4 regions of the Paenarthrobacter sp. NPDC018779 genome follow, and region 4 is predicted to be linked to each of the others. Evidence: riboswitches for the same ligand, from Rfam matches in the RefSeq annotation. Region 4 holds a riboswitch; each other region holds the start of a gene.

Region 1 (4,205 bases), on a different contig from region 4:
CCTGGGGATCGGCGATCAAGCCGAGGATGCCGATCTGCTGCCACACGAGTTCGCGGCCGTCGGGGAACTTGCGGTTGCCGGGGACTGCGGAACGGCCAAGGCGTTCTTCGAACGGAGCGAGGTCGTCAACGGCGACGCACCAGCCCATCCAACCGCCGCCGGCTGCCGAGCGTGCCCGGACTGCCTGGCCGAAGGGTGCCTTATCCGAAGCGGGGTGGTCCAGGACCTCCACCACTTCAAGGTATTTGTTGTCCGCGAGGGGAATGATCATGTTCCGGGTACCAAAGCGCGGATGCACTCCGCCCCGGACTGCGTCCACTCCCAATGCTGCGGAAATTCGTTCTGTCGTGGCCAGAAGGCCATCTCGTTCACAAGCGTAAGAGACGTGATCCATGCGCATGGCTTCATCTTGGCACTTTGTGATTCGGGTCTCAGCTAAGTCAAGCCTAACCAAGGTGGGATGTTATCGAAGGGCCGCGTCGGGCGTCATGGCGGGACGCCGGAATGACGCCCAAGGACCGAAAAATACTGTCTTCGTCACAAAGCTGTGCATTGCCGCGGAGCCTTCCTAGACTGGCCGCAGTTCCAAGCACCCACTGTCCACCGCAAACCCATGCGCCACGAAGAGGAGAACGCAATGTCCCAAGGATGGTCTTTCGAAACCCGCCAGATCCACGCAGGCCAGGAACCCGATTCCGCCACCGGTGCCCGCTCGCTTCCGATCTACCAGACCACGTCCTTTGTGTTCCCGAGCGCCGAGAGTGCCGCCAACCGCTTCGCCCTGGCCGAGCTGGCACCCATCTACACAAGGATCGGCAACCCCACCCAGGATGCCGTGGAGCAGCGGATCGCCAGCCTCGAGGGCGGCCTGGGTGCCCTGCTCCTCAGCTCCGGGCAGGCCGCAGAAACCTTCGCCATCCTCAACATCGCCGAGGCCGGCGACCATGTGGTGGCCAGCCCCAGCCTTTACGGCGGAACCTACAACCTGCTGGCCCACACCCTGAAGAAGTTCGGGATCTCCGTGACGTTCGTCGAGGATCCGGACAACCTGGAGCAGTGGCGCAACGCCGTCCAGCCGAACACCAAGCTGTTCTTCGGCGAAGTGGTTTCCAACCCGCGCCAGGACGTCCTGGACATCGAGGGCATCGCGAAGGTGGCCCACGAAGCCGGCGTCCCGCTGATCGTGGACAACACCCTTTCCACGCCGTACCTGATCCGTCCCATCGAATGGGGCGCGGACATCGTGGTCCACTCGGCCACCAAGTACCTGGGCGGGCACGGCGCAGCGATTGCCGGCGTCATTGTGGACTCCGGAAACTTCGATTTCGGCCAGGATCCGGAACGCTTCCTCAACTTCAACACCCCGGACCCCAGCTACAACGGTCTGGTCTACGCCCGCGACCTCGGCAAGGACGGCGCGCTCGGCGCCAACCTTTCCTACATCCTCAAGGCCCGCGTCCAGTTGCTGCGAGACCTCGGCTCGGCGGTTTCGCCCTTCAACGCCTTCCTCATCGCCCAGGGCCTGGAAACCCTGAGCCTGCGCGTGGAGCGCCACGTCGCGAACGCCACCAAAGTGGCCGAATGGCTGGAAGCCCATGACGACGTCGAATCCGTCGCCTTTGCGGGGCTGCCGTCCAGCCCCTGGTTTGAGCGTGGCCGCAAGTACGGCCCCCGCGGTACTGGCGCGGTTGTCGCATTCAGCATCAAGGGCGGCGTGGAAGCGGGCAAGCGGTTCGTGGACGCCCTGGAACTGCACTCGCACGTTGCCAACATCGGCGATGTCCGGTCCCTGGTGATCCACCCCGCGTCCACCACCCACAGCCAGCTCACGGTTGAACAGCAGGCCATTGCCGGCGTTACTCCGGGACTGGTCCGCCTCGCGGTGGGCGTCGAGCACGTGGACGACATCCTCGCCGACCTCGAAGCCGGTTTCCGCGCAGCCAAGGGCGCCTGACAACGGAACTGCCGTGAAATACGGTGGCGCCTCCCGGCCGACGATTATTCGCTGGGCGGCGCCACCGGGCGCTCGTTACTGAACGAAGATGCCCCAAACCGTCACACAGCTGTCACATTCTTCGCCAGAACGGCTGTGTTCTTCCTAGACTCTTACGTATTAGGTCATGAGTGCCAGTGACAGCCCCGGCTTGCTGGCCGGCAACCCTCCTCCGCGGTGGGGTGCCCCGGGTGAGGACCTGGCCTGCCGCACGAAAGGCGGTGGGCAAGCGCGAGGTTAGGTGTCAAAGGAATGACCATTACTGCTACAGCCCTTCCCACATCCGAGGAAGCCGACGGAACCGTCAAGTTCGCCCATGTGGGCCCGCTGGAACTCGAAGCCGGCGGTTTCCTTCCCGATGTTGTGTTGGCCTACGAAACATGGGGCCAATTGAACGCCGATGCCTCGAACGCCGTGCTGGTGGAGCATGCCCTGACCGGTAGCACCCACGTGGCCCGTGGTGCCACGGACGAGGATGGCTGGTGGGAACAACTGGTTGGGCCCGGCGCCACGATCGATACCAACCGGTTCTTCGTCATCTCCATCAACATCGTTGGTGGTTGCTACGGCAGTACGGGGCCCTCCTCGGCCGCGCCCGATGGACGGCCGTGGGGTTCCCGCTTCCCGCTGGTCACCCTGCGTGACACTACCGAGGCCGAGTCCCGCCTCGCCGATGCCTTGGGGATCCGTGCCTGGCACTCCGTCCTGGGCGGTTCCATGGGAGGTGCCCGTGCTCTCGAATGGGCCGTCACGTTCCCGGAACGGGTCAAGCGCTGTGCGGTGGTGTCCGTGGGTGCCTACAGCACCGCGGAACAGATCGCCTTTGCCCAGTCGCAGACGCTCGCCATCCGCCAGGACCCCAACTTCAACGACGGCGACTACTACCAGGGTGCCGCGCCCGAGGCCGGCCTCGCCCTGGCCCGCAGGATCGCCCACATCACCTACCGTTCAGCCTTGGAATTGGATGTCCGTTTCGGCCGCGAAGCGCAGCACCAGGAAACCCCGCTCGCCGCAGCCATCCTGGGGAAGCGTGGTCGCTACCAGGTGGAAAGCTACCTCGACCATCAGGGGACCAAGCTGGTGCGCCGCTTCGACGCCAACAGTTACATCGCCATCACCGAGGCCCTCATGAGCCACGATGTCACCCGGGGGCGCGGCTCCTTGGAGGAAGCGCTGGAGCGCACCACGGCCGAGTTCTTCATCGCAGCGGTGGACACGGACCGGCTGTACTTCCCGGCGCAGTCCCGCGAACTTGCGGCGGCGCTGCCGGGTGACGTTCCGGTGCATGTGATCGAGGCACCGATCGGCCACGACGGCTTCCTCACGGAGATCGGGCAGCTCTCGGCGCAGTTGCGGGAGTCCTTCTTCGCCTAGGCCAGGCACTGGGCCGGCTGTCCAACGGGCATTGCCGTCAGGCCAGCCGGGCTTCCATGCCCAGGAACCTGCCGTACCGGTCCACTTCCGCCTCGAGGGCCCGCTGGACGGCGGGCGTGGCGGGCTGGTTCATCCGCACGTCGAGTTCGCAGGTGTTGCCGGCGAATCCGTGCCGCCACCAGCCGGCCAGCCTGCCATCCAGCAGGACAACGTGCATGGGGCCGCCGTTTTCCGGGAAGTAGGGTGCCACGCCGCCGAGGTAGTGCCGGGACTGGGAGTAGCCCATGACGTACTCGTCGTAGCACTGGATGAGGTCCACCCGGGGGAGCGCCGCGTCCGGACCTGAGCCAGTCCCCGGCCCTGAGTCAGACTCCGGGGCGGACCCGGACCGTTCCATGCCGGCAACATCCTCCGCTGCCAGATGGAAGTCCAGCCCCTCGATCCGGAGTGCGGCCAGGGACCCCGGGGCAACGTGGCCGGCTACGTCGAGGCCACGCTTCACGTCCTTCATGGTCAGGCCGGACCACGCCGAGCAATCCTTGACCGTGGCCGGTCCACGGCTGCTGAAGTACCGCAAGGCCAACTGGCCCAGTGCCTGGTCCCGTCCATCGGCGTCCAAGGCGTCAGGCCCAGGCTCGGGCACCCGTTCCCCGAACAGCGCGTACGTCTGCTTGAGGGCACCCCCGGAAGAACGGACAGGCGTTCCGCTGACCAGGATCCGGCTGATCTCTGCGTGCATCAGGTGGTACACGAAGCCCAGTCCTTTGCCCGGGAACCCCGCTTCTTCCAGGACCGCGGAGAGTTCCTCGCGCGTCTTGTGCGCCCCGCCGGACACCGC
Region 2 (4,205 bases), on a different contig from region 4:
GCGGACACAAGGCCCGGGATCACCTCTGCGGCAAGTACTTCGAGGTCGACGTCCAGTACCGCCGGGTGCAGCCTCACGCCGTCGACGACGCCGGAGAGTTCCGCCAGCAGGGCGCGCAGCTCCCCGGCGTTCCCCACGAACCGCAACACGTCCGGCGAGGCCGGCCAGGGCGAAGCCGCGTCCAAGCGGTCGAGTCGTTCCTGCGCTGGTGAGCCACCGGCGTCGAGCACTACCTCAAGGTCCGCGACGACGCGAAGGACGCCCCGCCGTCGTTCTTCCCCGGCCGCGGCGGCGATGCCCGCGAGGCTGTCGGCACTGACGACGACGGCGTCCGGCAGTTCCGCCGCCAGCTCACCTTGGCGGCCGAACACCACGGGCTGGCCCTGCGGCGGGCGGGAAGTGATGGACGGGCCCTTGATGGAGAAGAACTCGCCTTTGAAGTCCGCGTAATGGAACTTGTCCAGGTCAAGGAAGCGGTTGTTCGCGGCGTCGGCGATGAACACGCCGTCCTCCCACGTGTCCCACAACCGGCGCGTAGCAGCCACTACCTCGGCCCCTTCGCGCTGGACCGCGTGCTGGTCGAGGACCGGCTCAGAACCGTAGGCCGCCGCAATGGCCGGTGATTCCCGCGCTTCAGCCAGCCAGCCCGAGCGGCCCCTGGATGCCCAATCCAGGCTGCTGAGCTGATTGGCCAGGTGGGAAGGCTCAGCATGGATGGTGTTGACGGCTGGAACCAGACCGAGCCGGCCGGTCGACGCCGCGACGAACGCGGCAACTTCCACGGTGTCCAGGCGGCCCGTCACGTTCGGGCTGCCTTGCCCGCTGCTGTCGCGGAACGTGGCGAAGGTGAAACCCGCAGCTTCTGCCGTGGACGCGACGGCGGCGAACCGTTCAGGAGTTAACAGCTCCGTCGGTGGGTGCTTGGCGTGGCGCCACGCGGAGGGATGGGCTCCGTCGCCGTCGAGTTCGATGCCGAGTGCAAACTTGCTCATGGAAATCCCCTACTTCCAGATCGCGCGTACGTATTGCTTCTGCCAGAGTTGCTCTGCCGGTTGGTGGCCTAGTTCGTGCGCGGCCCGCAGTCCGAAGCCTGGGTCCGCCAGCCCCGCGCGCCCGACGAAAACCGCGTCGGCAGTTCCCGAGGCGACGATTTCTTCCGCTTCCTGCGGCGAAGTGATGAGTCCGACGGCGGCAACCGGTACGTCCGCTTTGGCGGCGATGTGCTGGGCGAGCGGGACCTGATACCCGGGGCCCAACGGAATGTCGGCGGGGAGCAGTCCACCGCTCGAGACATCCACCAGATCCACGCCGCGCTCCCGCAACCAAGCAGACACGTCGGCCGTGTCGTGGACCGTCAATCCGTGTTCCAGCCAATCCGTGGCGGAAAGCCGGACGAACAAAGACGGACCCGTGGGGCCCAGGACCTCTTTCACCGCCTCCACGACGTCCAGAAGCAGCTTTGCCCGATTCCGGAGCGAACCGCCGTACTGGTCCGTGCGCTCGTTGGACAGTGGCGAGAGGAAGGAATGGAGCAGGAAGCCGTGCCCTGCCTGGATTTCGACGACGTCGAACCCGGCACCGCGGGCGCGCACGGCGCTGGACGCGAAATCGTCCACGATGCCCTCGAGCTGGGCTCCAGTGGCCTGCGAAGGTTCCGGCGATCCGGGGAAGGCTATGGGGGAGGCAGAAAGCGTTGTCCAGCCGCCTTCCTCGACGGGCAGGGCGCCCGGTTCGGCATCCCACGGAGTGCGCAGGGACGCTTTCCGGCCGGCATGGGACAACTGGATGCCGATTTTGGTGCCACGCTCGTGGACGAAATCAACAATGTTGGCCCAAGCCTGTTCCTGGCGGTCATTCCAGAGGCCGGTGTCGCCGAGCGAGATCCGCGCTTCCGGGGAGATCGCCGTGGCTTCGGCGAAGATCAGCCCGAAACCGCCTTTGGCTCTGGCGCCGAGATGGACCAGGTGCCACTGGCCGGGAACACCGTCTTCGGCGGAGTACTGGCACATTGGCGAGAGCCACAGCCTGTTCTTGAACGTCCGGGCGCCCAAGGTGATGGGCTGGAACAGGCTGACCTTTGCTGGTTCGGCTAGTGTTTGCGGCGCGCTCACGCGGCTCCTCCCGCTTCAGGGGCCGCAGACAGCCGGCTCGACATTGACTTGCCGCAGACGCGGCCAGGTCTGTTTCCGGAGCACCCTGCCACTTCAATGCCTGAGGGTTGCCGCAGCACCAGCCGGACCTTCGCGTGCTGTCTCTTGACCTATGGCACGAATCTAGGGCGGTTCAGTGTGTGCCAACAAACGGAATGTCTTGCGGCGTTACCGGACGAAACCGCACGTCAACGGAGGGCGCACAGCGTAACGATTGCCTCGCCGGCCTGGCCTCTTACCGCCAGCTGTACCAAGAAAGCGCTCCGAGTGCTGTCATCACTTCGCCGGCTGTCCTGGGAGCAACATTTGCTCAACCCGAAAAGGAAGATGACGACACACCGCATCACCCCTCGCAAGCTTTGTCTGGAACGAAACTCGTCCCGATTCTTTTTTTCGCGCGGCGGACACCGACCACCGCGCAGGTCAAAATCACCGCAAGAATAAGTCCGTCGACGAGGTCGATCATTAGACCAGGCTCCGCCATTCTTCCTCCAATCAGAACTGTGTCTCCCATTTCGCGGCTGATGTCTCGCGGGTTGTTAAGGGGCAGCGGTGCGTCAAAAACCCCGAGGCGCCCGCGTCAACTTTGTATGGAAAAAGCGAAGGACTTTGCGGGCCCCAAGTTAGGCAAACCGTCGTCGAAGATCGCTGGGTGCACTGTCGGCCCCAACTGCCAGGCTGGAGTTCCTGTCGTGCGGCAGGGCTTAAGGATTTCAGCTGGCTGCGTCGCGGTGAGGTGGGGCAACCGCTCGCTGCTGCAAAATGGGTCGAGGCTCGCAACGGGAAGCCATTATTGATTGGGGAAAGCCGTGAGCTATTCGATATCCAGTGCCGCGGAGCTGACGGGGCTTACGCGGCACACACTGCGCTACTACGAAAGGGACGGCCTGCTGGTCTTTGATGTGCCGCGGGATTCGGCTGGGCGTCGGCGGTACAGTGACCGGGATATTCGCTGGGTACGTATGCTGAAGCGGTTGCGAGAGACAGGGATGCCCATGCGGGATCTGCGCGCCTACATTGCGCTTGTCCAAGACGGCCATGGCAATGAAGAACAGCGGGTCGGTCTCCTTGAAACGCACCGGAGCCGAGTCGAAGAGCAACTTCGTCGCACCGAACAACACCTCAAGGCGATAGACGCCAAAATTATGCTGTACCGGGGCTCACGGCGGGCTACCGTCGACCGCCAGGCCGCCATTTGAGGTTCCGCTTGTGTTCGAGCGCGCTCTAACTAGTTGACTCAAAGCATGACACAGGAAATCAATCAAATTTTGTCCTCGAACGAGCCGCGGGTCGCTCTCATTGGTCTCGGAGCAATGGGCTCGGCCTTCGCCCGCAGGCTCGTTTCAACGGGTCGGGCTGTTACGGTATGGAACCGGACCAAGGCGAAGACTTCTGGTTTGCAAGGGGTGGCAGTAGCCGACACCGCCGCGGATGCCGTAAGGAATGCCGACATCGTCTTGCTCATGCTCAGTGACGACAACGCCGTGCTCGACGTCGTGAGGTCCATGGCAAGCGATGTGCCTGCCGGCGCTGTTCTTGTTGATCTGTCTACTGTCCACCCTGAGACCAGCTCAGAATTGCACAGCTTGGTGCCTCTTGGTGTGCACGTTATCGATGCCCCCGTCATGGGTAGCTCAGACGCTGCCCTCAAAGGCTCCCTGGGACTGTTGGTCGGCGCAGACGAGTCGGCCTTCGAGCTCGTTCGACCAGTGTTGTCGCTGCTAGGAACGCCGTCACTCGTTGGCGGTCCTGGAGCTGGATCAGCGGCCAAAGTCGCAGTGATGTCCGCCATCATTCCCGGCATTTTGGCAGTGGGCGAGGGACTCGCAGTGGGGCGTTCGTTTGGATTGGATGAGGACACCCTCAGGTCAGTCTTTTCGCATACAACTATTGGAGGCCTGACGCAGCGGGTTTTCGCCGTGGAAGCCGACTATGCCACGCGGCTGGCGGCAAAAGATCTTGAACTTGCTCGGCGCGGCAAGGCGACGGTGCTGGTATCCCAGTCGGTTGGCCTCCTGGAGTCCGCGGGCAATGGGGACGAAGACCTGGGCCGGG
Region 3 (4,205 bases), on a different contig from region 4:
CGGCGAACAGGTCGCCAACAGACACGGACAGCACCTGGCACAACGTCACCAGCGAGGCCACCGACGGTGAAGTGAGGTCCCGCTCCACCCTGCTAAGGAAGCCTTTGGTCAGGCCCGTGGCATCTGCAACCTGCTCGATGGTAAGCCGCTGCGCCTGCCGGGCTGCACGGATTCTGGAACCGATGGCAACGGGAACATTGCTGGGTTCAACGGGTAGAGCCTTCATTCACAAAACCTTTCAGGCCCGTCCGTGAGGCCCTGTCATTGGAGCCAATAGTAGCCGTAGAGCCACAGCAAAGAGCCAGAATCCGCGGAACCATGACCAAACCACCTTGACTGTTACTCCCATCACAACATATCCTCATAGGCAACAAGTGTTGTCTGTGAGGCACACAACACAAGTCCAACCTCCGTTCGTCAGCACAGAGACTTCGACGCCCTGCAGGAGTATCGTCGAATACCCCAACCTCCGTGCATCAGCTCCAAGGAGCCACTCATGGACTCTTCGTTCATCAACATCGCCATTGTGGTGGTGTATTTGCTTGCCATGCTGGCGTTCGGTTGGTGGGGCAAGTCCCGCACCAAGAACAACAGCGACTTCCTGGTGGCCGGCCGCCGCCTGGGACCGTTCCTCTACACCGGCACCATGGCCGCAGTTGTCCTGGGTGGCGCATCCACCGTTGGCGGCGTTGGCCTGGGCTACAAATTCGGCATCTCCGGCATGTGGCTCGTGGTGGCCATCGGCGCAGGCGTCCTCTTGTTGAGCCTGCTGTTCGCCGGCACCATCCAGCGCCTGAAGATCTACACGGTCTCGCAGATGCTCAGCCTCCGCTATGGAAGCAAGGCCACCCAGACCTCCGGCATCGTCATGCTTGCCTACACCCTCATGCTCTGCGCAACCTCCACCGGCGCCTACGCCACCATCTTCGTGGTCCTTTTCGACTGGGAACGCTGGCTGGCCATCGCCGTGGGCGGCGCGATCGTGCTTGTCTACTCCACCATCGGTGGCATGTGGTCCATCACCCTCGCGGACCAGGTGCAGTTCATCATCAAGACCGTTGGCATCTTCCTGCTGATGCTGCCGTTCGTCATGAACGCCGCCGGTGGCCTGGACGGCATCCGCCAGCGCGTTGACCAGAGCTTCTTCCAGATCGACGGCATCGGCCTGCAGACCATCATCACGTACTTCGTGGTGTACACGCTCGGCCTCCTCATCGGCCAGGACATCTGGCAGCGCGTCTTCACAGCAAAGACCCCCACGGTTGCACGCTGGGGCGGCGCGACCGCCGGGGTGTACTGCATCCTCTACGGTGTGGCCGGCGCCCTGATCGGCCTCGCCGCACGCGTTGCCCTGCCGGACATCGACGTGGCAAACCTCGGCAAGGACGTTGTCTACGCCGAGGTGGCAACCCACATCCTGCCCATCGGCATCGGTGGCTTGGTCATGGCAGCAGCCGTCGCCGCAATGATGTCCACCGCGTCCGGTGCGCTCATTGCCGCAGCCACGGTGGCCCGCGCAGACGTTGTCCCGTTTGTCGCCAGCTGGTTCGGCAAGACCATCAACACCGACGACACGGAAAACCCAGAGCACGACGTCAAGGCGAACCGCTACTGGGTCCTCGGCCTCGGCGTCCTGGCAGTGCTGATCTCCATGGCGGCCCAGGACGTTGTTGTTGCCCTCACCATCGCCTACGACATCCTGGTAGGCGGCCTCCTCGTCGCCATCCTCGGCGGCCTTGTGTGGAAGCGCGGTACCGGCATTGCGGCAGCCTGGTCCATGGCCGTGGGCTCGGTCCTCACCCTGGTCCTGCTGATCCTCTTCGCAACGGGTGTGATCGAGAGCGCCGACGGCGTCTACGCGAACGATCCCATCTACTGGGGCCTCGGAGCTTCCTTCGTGACCTTCGTGGTGATCTCACTGCTCACTCCGCCCACCGATGCCGCAGTCCGCGCGGCATGGGACAAGCGGGTTGCAGGAGCCATCTCGGATGAACTCCCGCTGGACGCCCACCCGGTCAGCAGCCACAAGGCCTGAAGTCCGGCCACACAGTGGCCACCTCGGCAATGCACGACGGCGGCGCCACCCTTCGCGGGGTGGCGTCGCCGTTTGCGTAGTCCCCGGCTTCCACAACACACCTACCCCCGTTGCGGGGCCCGCTCTGCGCTCATTCGCCCCCGCAGAGCACGCCAAGCAGGCCCCACAAAGGGGAGGCATTAGGATAGGACGCAGCTTCAAGAGATGTGGCGCCAAGCTCCGACTGGCCACGCACCAACCCCATGTTCACGGGTGGTTCGGATGAGGAAGCGGCCCGCCCCGGACCAGAGACAACCGAGCGGGCAAGAGCACTCCCACCAAGGAGCAGTCCTTGCCGTACCAAACTGAAACCACGGTCCAAGCGGGCACATCCCAAGCGGCCTTGGTCAACGCCAGCCCCGTCCAAGCCAGCGCCACCGAAACCCCTTCCCCGACAGTCCGGGTGATTCCCGTGGTTGACATCGTCCACGGCACGGTGATCATTGTCGCGCGCGGCCGCACCGAACGCTTTCACCACCCTGAGCCCCGGCTCCTCGCCGCGGCGTTGGCACGCTCCGTCCGCGCCACGCGCTGGTGTTTCGCGTCGCAAACGCTGACGGTGACCGTTGCCGCCGTCGGACGTGCTGCCGGGCGCGAGCGGCACTTCAGCCTGGTGCCGGCTGCCTAGGATTCGTCGCCGTCGCCGCGGAATTCTTCCTCGGCCTCATCGAGCGGCACAATGCGCTCGTCGTCGTCCGCCACCTCGCCTTCCTCTGCCCAAGCCTCATCGACTTCCTGGTCCTCGTTGTAGTCGTAGGCCGGATCCGACTCGATGGTTGCCCGTTCCGGGTGGTGGGGATGTGATTCGGTGCTCATGCTGCAACCTCCGTCCGACGGGCCGCACCAGGCGGTCCACTGACCGATGTGCGGGGAGTGCCCCGCCCCTGTCTATCCATCTGAGCACCGCCTCAAGAAGGGGTCAAGGGAGGGTCGCCGGCGGCCGCAGCACCGCTGCACCAGGGTTCGGAATTAAGGCATGCCGAACATTCCTGTTAAGGAATACCAGCCAAAAATCCCCGGAAATAGGCGGTACAGTGGGCGGTGCAAAGGGGCCGTAACCGTCCCATCAAGCCCAGGAGAAACAGTGCAACAGCACCAGGAATCCCACGGTCCGTCGAGCCCCGCTCCGGACTCCCGGCCCGAAGAAGAACCCTCGCGAACACCCACGCAGTCGGACGTCCGGCGCTGGCGGCAGTACCTGGCAGACGAACGGGCCGAGGCCGCCGTCTACCGCGAACTCGCCCAACGCCGCGACGGTGAGGAGCGCCAGATCCTCCTTGCCCTGGCAGAAGCGGAAGGCCGGCACGAGGCCCACTGGCTCAAGCTGCTCGGGGAACACGCCGGAATGCCCAAGGCGGCGTCGGCACGCAGCCGGCTCCTCGGTTTCCTCGCGCGGCACTTCGGCTCCGTCTTCGTCCTCGCCTTGGCCCAACGTGCCGAGGGGCGCTCCCCCTACGGCACCGACCCGTACGCCACGCCCGCAATGGTGGCCGACGAGCAAATCCACGAGGAAGTTGTCCGCGGCCTCGCAACCCGTGGCCGCAACAGGTTGTCCGGCACGTTCCGCGCCGCGGTTTTCGGCGCCAACGACGGCCTGGTCAGCAACCTTTCCCTGGTGATGGGCATGGCCGCGACGGGCGTTTCCAGTGCCGTGGTGCTGATGAGTGGCGTTGCCGGCCTGCTGGCGGGTGCGCTGTCCATGGGTGCCGGCGAGTACGTGTCCGTCCGGTCGCAGCGGGAACTGCTCAACGCCACCCTTCCCACCCAGGCCACGTTGGCTGCCGCACCGTCCTTGGACGTGGAGCACAACGAACTCGTCCTGGTGTACCTGGCGCGGGGCATGACCCGGGAAGCTGCTGAACACCGCGCCGCCGAGAGGCTGGGACTCTTCAGTTGCGACTGCGATCCGAGCTTGTCCTTGCAACCTGAAAAGGAAGAAGTCGAGGACGAGCATGAGACGGTCGGTTCGGCATGGGGCGCGGCGCTTTCCAGCTTCTGCTTCTTCGCTTCCGGCGCCATCGTGCCCATCCTGCCGTTCGTCTTCGGCGTGGTGGGCTGGAGCGCGCTGATCCTCTCCGGCGCCTTGGTGGGCGTCGCGCTGCTGGCGACGGGCGCCGTCGTCGGGCTGCTC
Region 4 (4,205 bases):
CGGGTCCCGGACCGGGTGGCCCAGCTTGGCGGACATGCGTTCAATGAAGGTGTCCGAGACTGCGTGCTCCAACATTTCCGCTTCGTCGTGGACCTCGTCCCAGCGGTAGCCGAGTTCCTCCACAAGGTACGTCTCGATGAGCCGGTGCCTCCGCACCATGGCCAAGGCCAGACGCATGCCGTCGGGCGTCAGGCGGATGGCGCTGTAGGGCTGGTGGTCCACCAGGCCTTGGTCCTTGAGCTTGCGCACCATTTCGGACACCGAGGAATTGGCTACGCCCAGCCGTTGGGCCAGCTGGGAGGACGTGATGGGCTTGTCCTGCCACTCAGTGAAGGAGTAGATGACCTTGACGTAGTCCTCGATCGAGGAGGAGGGCGTACTGGTCTTCACGCTCCAAGCCTACCGTGGCAGGGCGCCTCAGGCCTTGCGGGCCCGCCACGTCTGCGTCACGTACGGCAGGGCCAGGGTTTGGCCAGGGGCGTGGCCGAGGTGTTCGTAGAGGTACCACTCCAGGTTTCCCATGACCTTGGCACGGGTAGCCTCGTTGGCTCGAAGGTAATAGCTGCGCGACTTGGTCAATTCCATGATGTCCTCGGGGGACACCGGGTCCTCCCAATGGGTGACATGGCATTCCAAACCGGTGAACTCCGGACCGATGGCCGGCCGGAAGCCCGGTTTGTGTACGTCGCCGGCATGCATGATGCGTGAAAGGCGGTGCACCCAGGGGACGGAAGTATCCAATTGGTTCCAGATCAGGCCCAGGACGCCATGCGGACGGAGCACCCGGGCGATTTCCGTGCTGGCTTTGACGGGATCGCACCAATGCCAGGCCTGGGCAACACTGACGACGTCGAAAGCTGAGTCCGCCAGTCCGCTCGCCTCGGCGGTGCCCTCCAACGCATTGACCTTGGGGCACGACAGGCGCAACTGCGCCAGCATGTCCGTGGAAGGATCGACGGCGGCCACCTCAAGGCCGCGGTCCACGAGCAGCGTGGTGAATTTCCCCGTGCCCGCGCCGATGTCGGCCGCGGACTTCGCTCCGGCAGGAAGGAGCCAATCCACGGAGTCTGCAGGGTAGCCGGGACGCACCACATGGTAGTGCTCGCCGCCATCCTGGAAACTTTGCCCCAGTTCCTTGCGCCGGACCGCGTGCAGCTTGGGACCGCCGGGTTGTCGCGTACCGCTGGAAGGGCCTTGGGACCGCATGGTGTGTACAGACTCCTTTACCGCGAACGCCGGAAATACCCTACGAATTTACAGCAAGGCAGGGCTGGCCGGGTTCCGGCAAAGTGAGGTCAGTCCACGGTGCAGGGAGCAGCGCCCGCGGTACCTGGAGTGTTGGGGGCCCATTCGGGGTAGCTGCGGTGGTCGTTCGCGGGAACCCAGCGGCCCTCGTCCACCACGTAGTCCCAGCCCAACCCGGTACCCTTCAGCTCCTGGATTCCCTTGAGCAGCCGGGCAGCGTCCTCCAGCCGGGAGCCCACGCCGAAGCTGGCGCGAAGGGAACCGGACGGCAGGCCCAGGCGCTTGAGGAGCGGGTGTGCGCAGAACCGGCCATCGCGAAGGCCCACTCCGTGTTCCGCGGACAGGTAGGCGGCAACCAGGCCGGCGTCGAATCCCTCCACCGAGAAGTTGACCACGCCGATGGTGTCCGTGGAATCGCTGAAGATCTGGTGGACGGTGACCCCATCGATGGCCTGCAGGCCCTCCACAAGGAAGGAGCGGATGGCGGCCTCGTGGTCGTGCCAGGCTTGCTGGTCAAGGCCGGCCAGGACCTGCGTGGCCCGGGCCAAGGTGGCGGCGCCGAGGACGTTGGGGGATCCACCTTCATGGCGGGCCGGACCCGTCGCCCAACTGACGGAGTCCAGACGGGCTTCACGGACTGCGCCACCGCCGGCAAGGTGCGGCGTTCCGGCGTCGAGCCAATCGGGACGGCCTACTACTACGCCGGCACCGAAGGGTGCGTACAGTTTGTGGCCGGAGAAGACCACGTAGTCCACGTCAGCTTCGGCGATGTTGATCCGGCGGTGCGGTGCGAGCTGGGCAGCGTCAACCACGATGCGGGCACCGAATTCGTGGGCAAGGGAGGCCAGTTCCGCGATGGGCAGGATTTCACCTGTCACGTTGGAGGCGCCGGTGACTGCGAGCAGGGAGACTCCGCCTTGGGCCAGCTCGTGGCGCAGGTTGGCGATGGTCGCAGCAAGAGTGGAAGCGGCCACGACGCTGCGGTGCGGTACGCCCTGCCACGGCAGCAGGTTGGCGTGGTGTTCGATGTCCAGGTACAGGACCTCGCCGGTTGGCGTACCGTCGATCTGCGGAAGGCAGCCGGCCAGCAGGTTCAGGGAGTCGGTGGTGTTGCGGGTGAAGATGACGGAGTCGTCGGGGCGTCCGCCGACGAAGTCGCGCACGATGTCGCGGGAGTTTTCATAGACCGACGTGCTGATTTGGGAAGCGAAGCCGGCACCGCGGTGCACGCTCGCGTAGTACGGCAGGACCTCATTCAGGTACGCGGACACGATGGTCAGCGCCGGTGCGGAAGCTCCGTAGTCGAGGTTGGCGTAGCGGACGTGGCCGCCTTGGATCAGCGGGGCCTGCAGTTCTGCGCCAGTCACCGCGGCAAGGGGCCTGGCGGCCGCGGCTTCCTGCGTCACAGTGGGAAGGACGGTGGATTCGAACGTAACAGTGCTCATGGGACCTCACTCAAGAGGGACCCCCTTGCGGGGGATCCGCGCTTGCCGCATCCGTTCCGGACCGGCCTGGTCGTCACCCGGGGCACCCCACCGCGAATGGAGGGTTGCCGGCCAGCAAACCGGGGTTTAGCGCTGGCACTCGTGACCTGTAGTAGACATTAAGGCACCCCGCACGCCGGACACAAAGCCGTCCACTTTGTTAAGCACATTGTTACGAAGGATGCGGAAATGGCAGTTTTGGCGAATAAAGTGCGGCGGGCACCTCCCAGGGGAGGTGCCCGCCGTCGAAAATTCAGAGGAGATCGTCGATTCCCGGATTGAGGCGCTTCAGGACCTCGGAGTGCAGGATCGAGTTGGTTGCCAGTGCGTTTCCGCCGAAGGGGCCATCCTCACCTTCCAGGGAAGTGAACCTGCCACCGGCCTCCGTGACGATCGGTACGAGCGCCGCCATGTCATAGAGGTTCAGTTCGGGCTCGCAGGCGATGTCCACGGCGCCTTCGGCCACCAGGCAGTAGGACCAGAAGTCCCCGTAGGCGCGCGTGCGCCAAATGTCCTCGGTGAGGCCGAGGAACTCGTCAAGGTTGCCGCGTTCCTTCCAGCCGGAGAGGCTCGAGTAGGACATGGACGCGTCCGCGAGCGTGGAAACGTTGGAAACCTTCAGCCGGGTGGCCGAGGCCAACGAGCGGCCCATGTAGGCGCCCATGCTTTTGGCCGCCCACCAGCGCTTGCCCAAGGCTGGTGCGCTGACCACGCCCACCACCGGTTCGCCTTCGTCGATCAGGGCGATCAGGGTTGCCCACACGGGGACGCCCCTGACGAAATTCTTGGTGCCGTCGATGGGGTCGATGACCCAGCGCCGCGAACCGTGGCCGCTGCTTCCGAATTCCTCGCCGAGGACGGCATCGCGGGGGCGTGAACGGGACAACTGTCCGCGGATGGCTTCCTCGGCGGCCTTGTCCGCATCCGTGACCGGCGTCAGGTCGGGTTTGGTTTCGATCTGCAGGTCCAGGGCCTTGAACCGGTCCATGGTCTGGGCGTCCACGGAATCGGCCAGGACATGGGCCAATCGCAAGTCATCGTTGTAGCTGGAAACGGGTTGGGTCATGCCACCAAACTATCGCGAATCGTTCACGCGCCGGGGGAGGTGGGGCTCCGACCTTCAGTTGACGATGCCCAATTCCTTGGTTTCCTTGGCCTCCAGGCGGGGGTCGGCACCGAGCAGGCGCCTGAGCGAAGCCAGCCGGGCTACGCCTGAGGGGCCGGCGTTGCCTTGGTTGACCCACTCGTCCAGCCCGCAGTTCACTGCACTGGCGTCATGCTTGCAGCCGCGGTCGCAGGCTTCCGTGCCAGGCTCCAGGTCGGGGAAGGAATGCAGGATGCGGTCCGCGTCCACGTGGGCCAGGCCGAACGAACGGATGCCCGGGGTGTCGATGATCCAACTGCCGGAAGGAGCGTCCGCCAGTTTGAGGGCCAAGGCAGAGGACGAGGTGTGGCGTCCGCGGCCTGTGACGGCAT

What was found. A riboswitch is a leader RNA that binds a small molecule or an ion and turns the genes downstream of it on or off. The one in region 4 is predicted to bind S-adenosylmethionine.
Region 1: it holds a riboswitch for S-adenosylmethionine, as region 4 does, so the genes downstream of both, ACH488_RS09790 (homoserine O-acetyltransferase) here and ACH488_RS03740 (aminotransferase class V-fold PLP-dependent enzyme) in region 4, are expected to answer to the same signal.
Region 2: it holds a riboswitch for S-adenosylmethionine, as region 4 does, so the genes downstream of both, ACH488_RS04685 (NADH:flavin oxidoreductase/NADH oxidase) here and ACH488_RS03740 (aminotransferase class V-fold PLP-dependent enzyme) in region 4, are expected to answer to the same signal.
Region 3: it holds a riboswitch for S-adenosylmethionine, as region 4 does, so the genes downstream of both, ACH488_RS06760 (hypothetical protein) here and ACH488_RS03740 (aminotransferase class V-fold PLP-dependent enzyme) in region 4, are expected to answer to the same signal.

What each region holds. Positions count from the first base shown of each region.
Region 1 covers NZ_JBIRZS010000007.1:460-4,664, forward strand. Annotated here, with positions in the region: gene ACH488_RS09780 (VOC family protein) at 1-400, opposite strand, end outside; gene ACH488_RS09785 (bifunctional o-acetylhomoserine/o-acetylserine sulfhydrylase) at 614-1,954, shown strand; SAM riboswitch class IV at 2,117-2,231, shown strand; gene ACH488_RS09790 (homoserine O-acetyltransferase) at 2,246-3,367, shown strand; gene ACH488_RS09795 (winged helix DNA-binding domain-containing protein) at 3,405-4,205, opposite strand, start outside.
Region 2 covers NZ_JBIRZS010000003.1:41,437-45,641, reverse strand. Annotated here, with positions in the region: gene ACH488_RS04690 (LLM class flavin-dependent oxidoreductase) at 1-992, opposite strand, end outside; gene ACH488_RS04685 (NADH:flavin oxidoreductase/NADH oxidase) at 1,002-2,111, opposite strand; SAM riboswitch class IV at 2,151-2,261, opposite strand; gene ACH488_RS04680 (hypothetical protein) at 2,494-2,616, opposite strand; gene ACH488_RS04675 (MerR family transcriptional regulator) at 2,960-3,349, shown strand; gene ACH488_RS04670 (NAD(P)-dependent oxidoreductase) at 3,395-4,205, shown strand, end outside.
Region 3 covers NZ_JBIRZS010000004.1:105,037-109,241, forward strand. Annotated here, with positions in the region: gene ACH488_RS06750 (helix-turn-helix domain-containing protein) at 1-226, opposite strand, end outside; gene ACH488_RS06755 (sodium:solute symporter) at 497-2,035, shown strand; SAM riboswitch class IV at 2,231-2,350, shown strand; gene ACH488_RS06760 (hypothetical protein) at 2,367-2,702, shown strand; gene ACH488_RS06765 (hypothetical protein) at 2,699-2,890, opposite strand; gene ACH488_RS06770 (VIT1/CCC1 family protein) at 3,159-4,205, shown strand, end outside.
Region 4 covers NZ_JBIRZS010000002.1:307,286-311,490, forward strand. Annotated here, with positions in the region: gene ACH488_RS03730 (metal-dependent transcriptional regulator) at 1-390, opposite strand, end outside; gene ACH488_RS03735 (class I SAM-dependent methyltransferase) at 418-1,206, opposite strand; gene ACH488_RS03740 (aminotransferase class V-fold PLP-dependent enzyme) at 1,296-2,690, opposite strand; SAM riboswitch class IV at 2,724-2,837, opposite strand; gene hisN (histidinol-phosphatase) at 2,983-3,795, opposite strand; gene ACH488_RS03750 (ribosome small subunit-dependent GTPase A) at 3,850-4,205, opposite strand, start outside.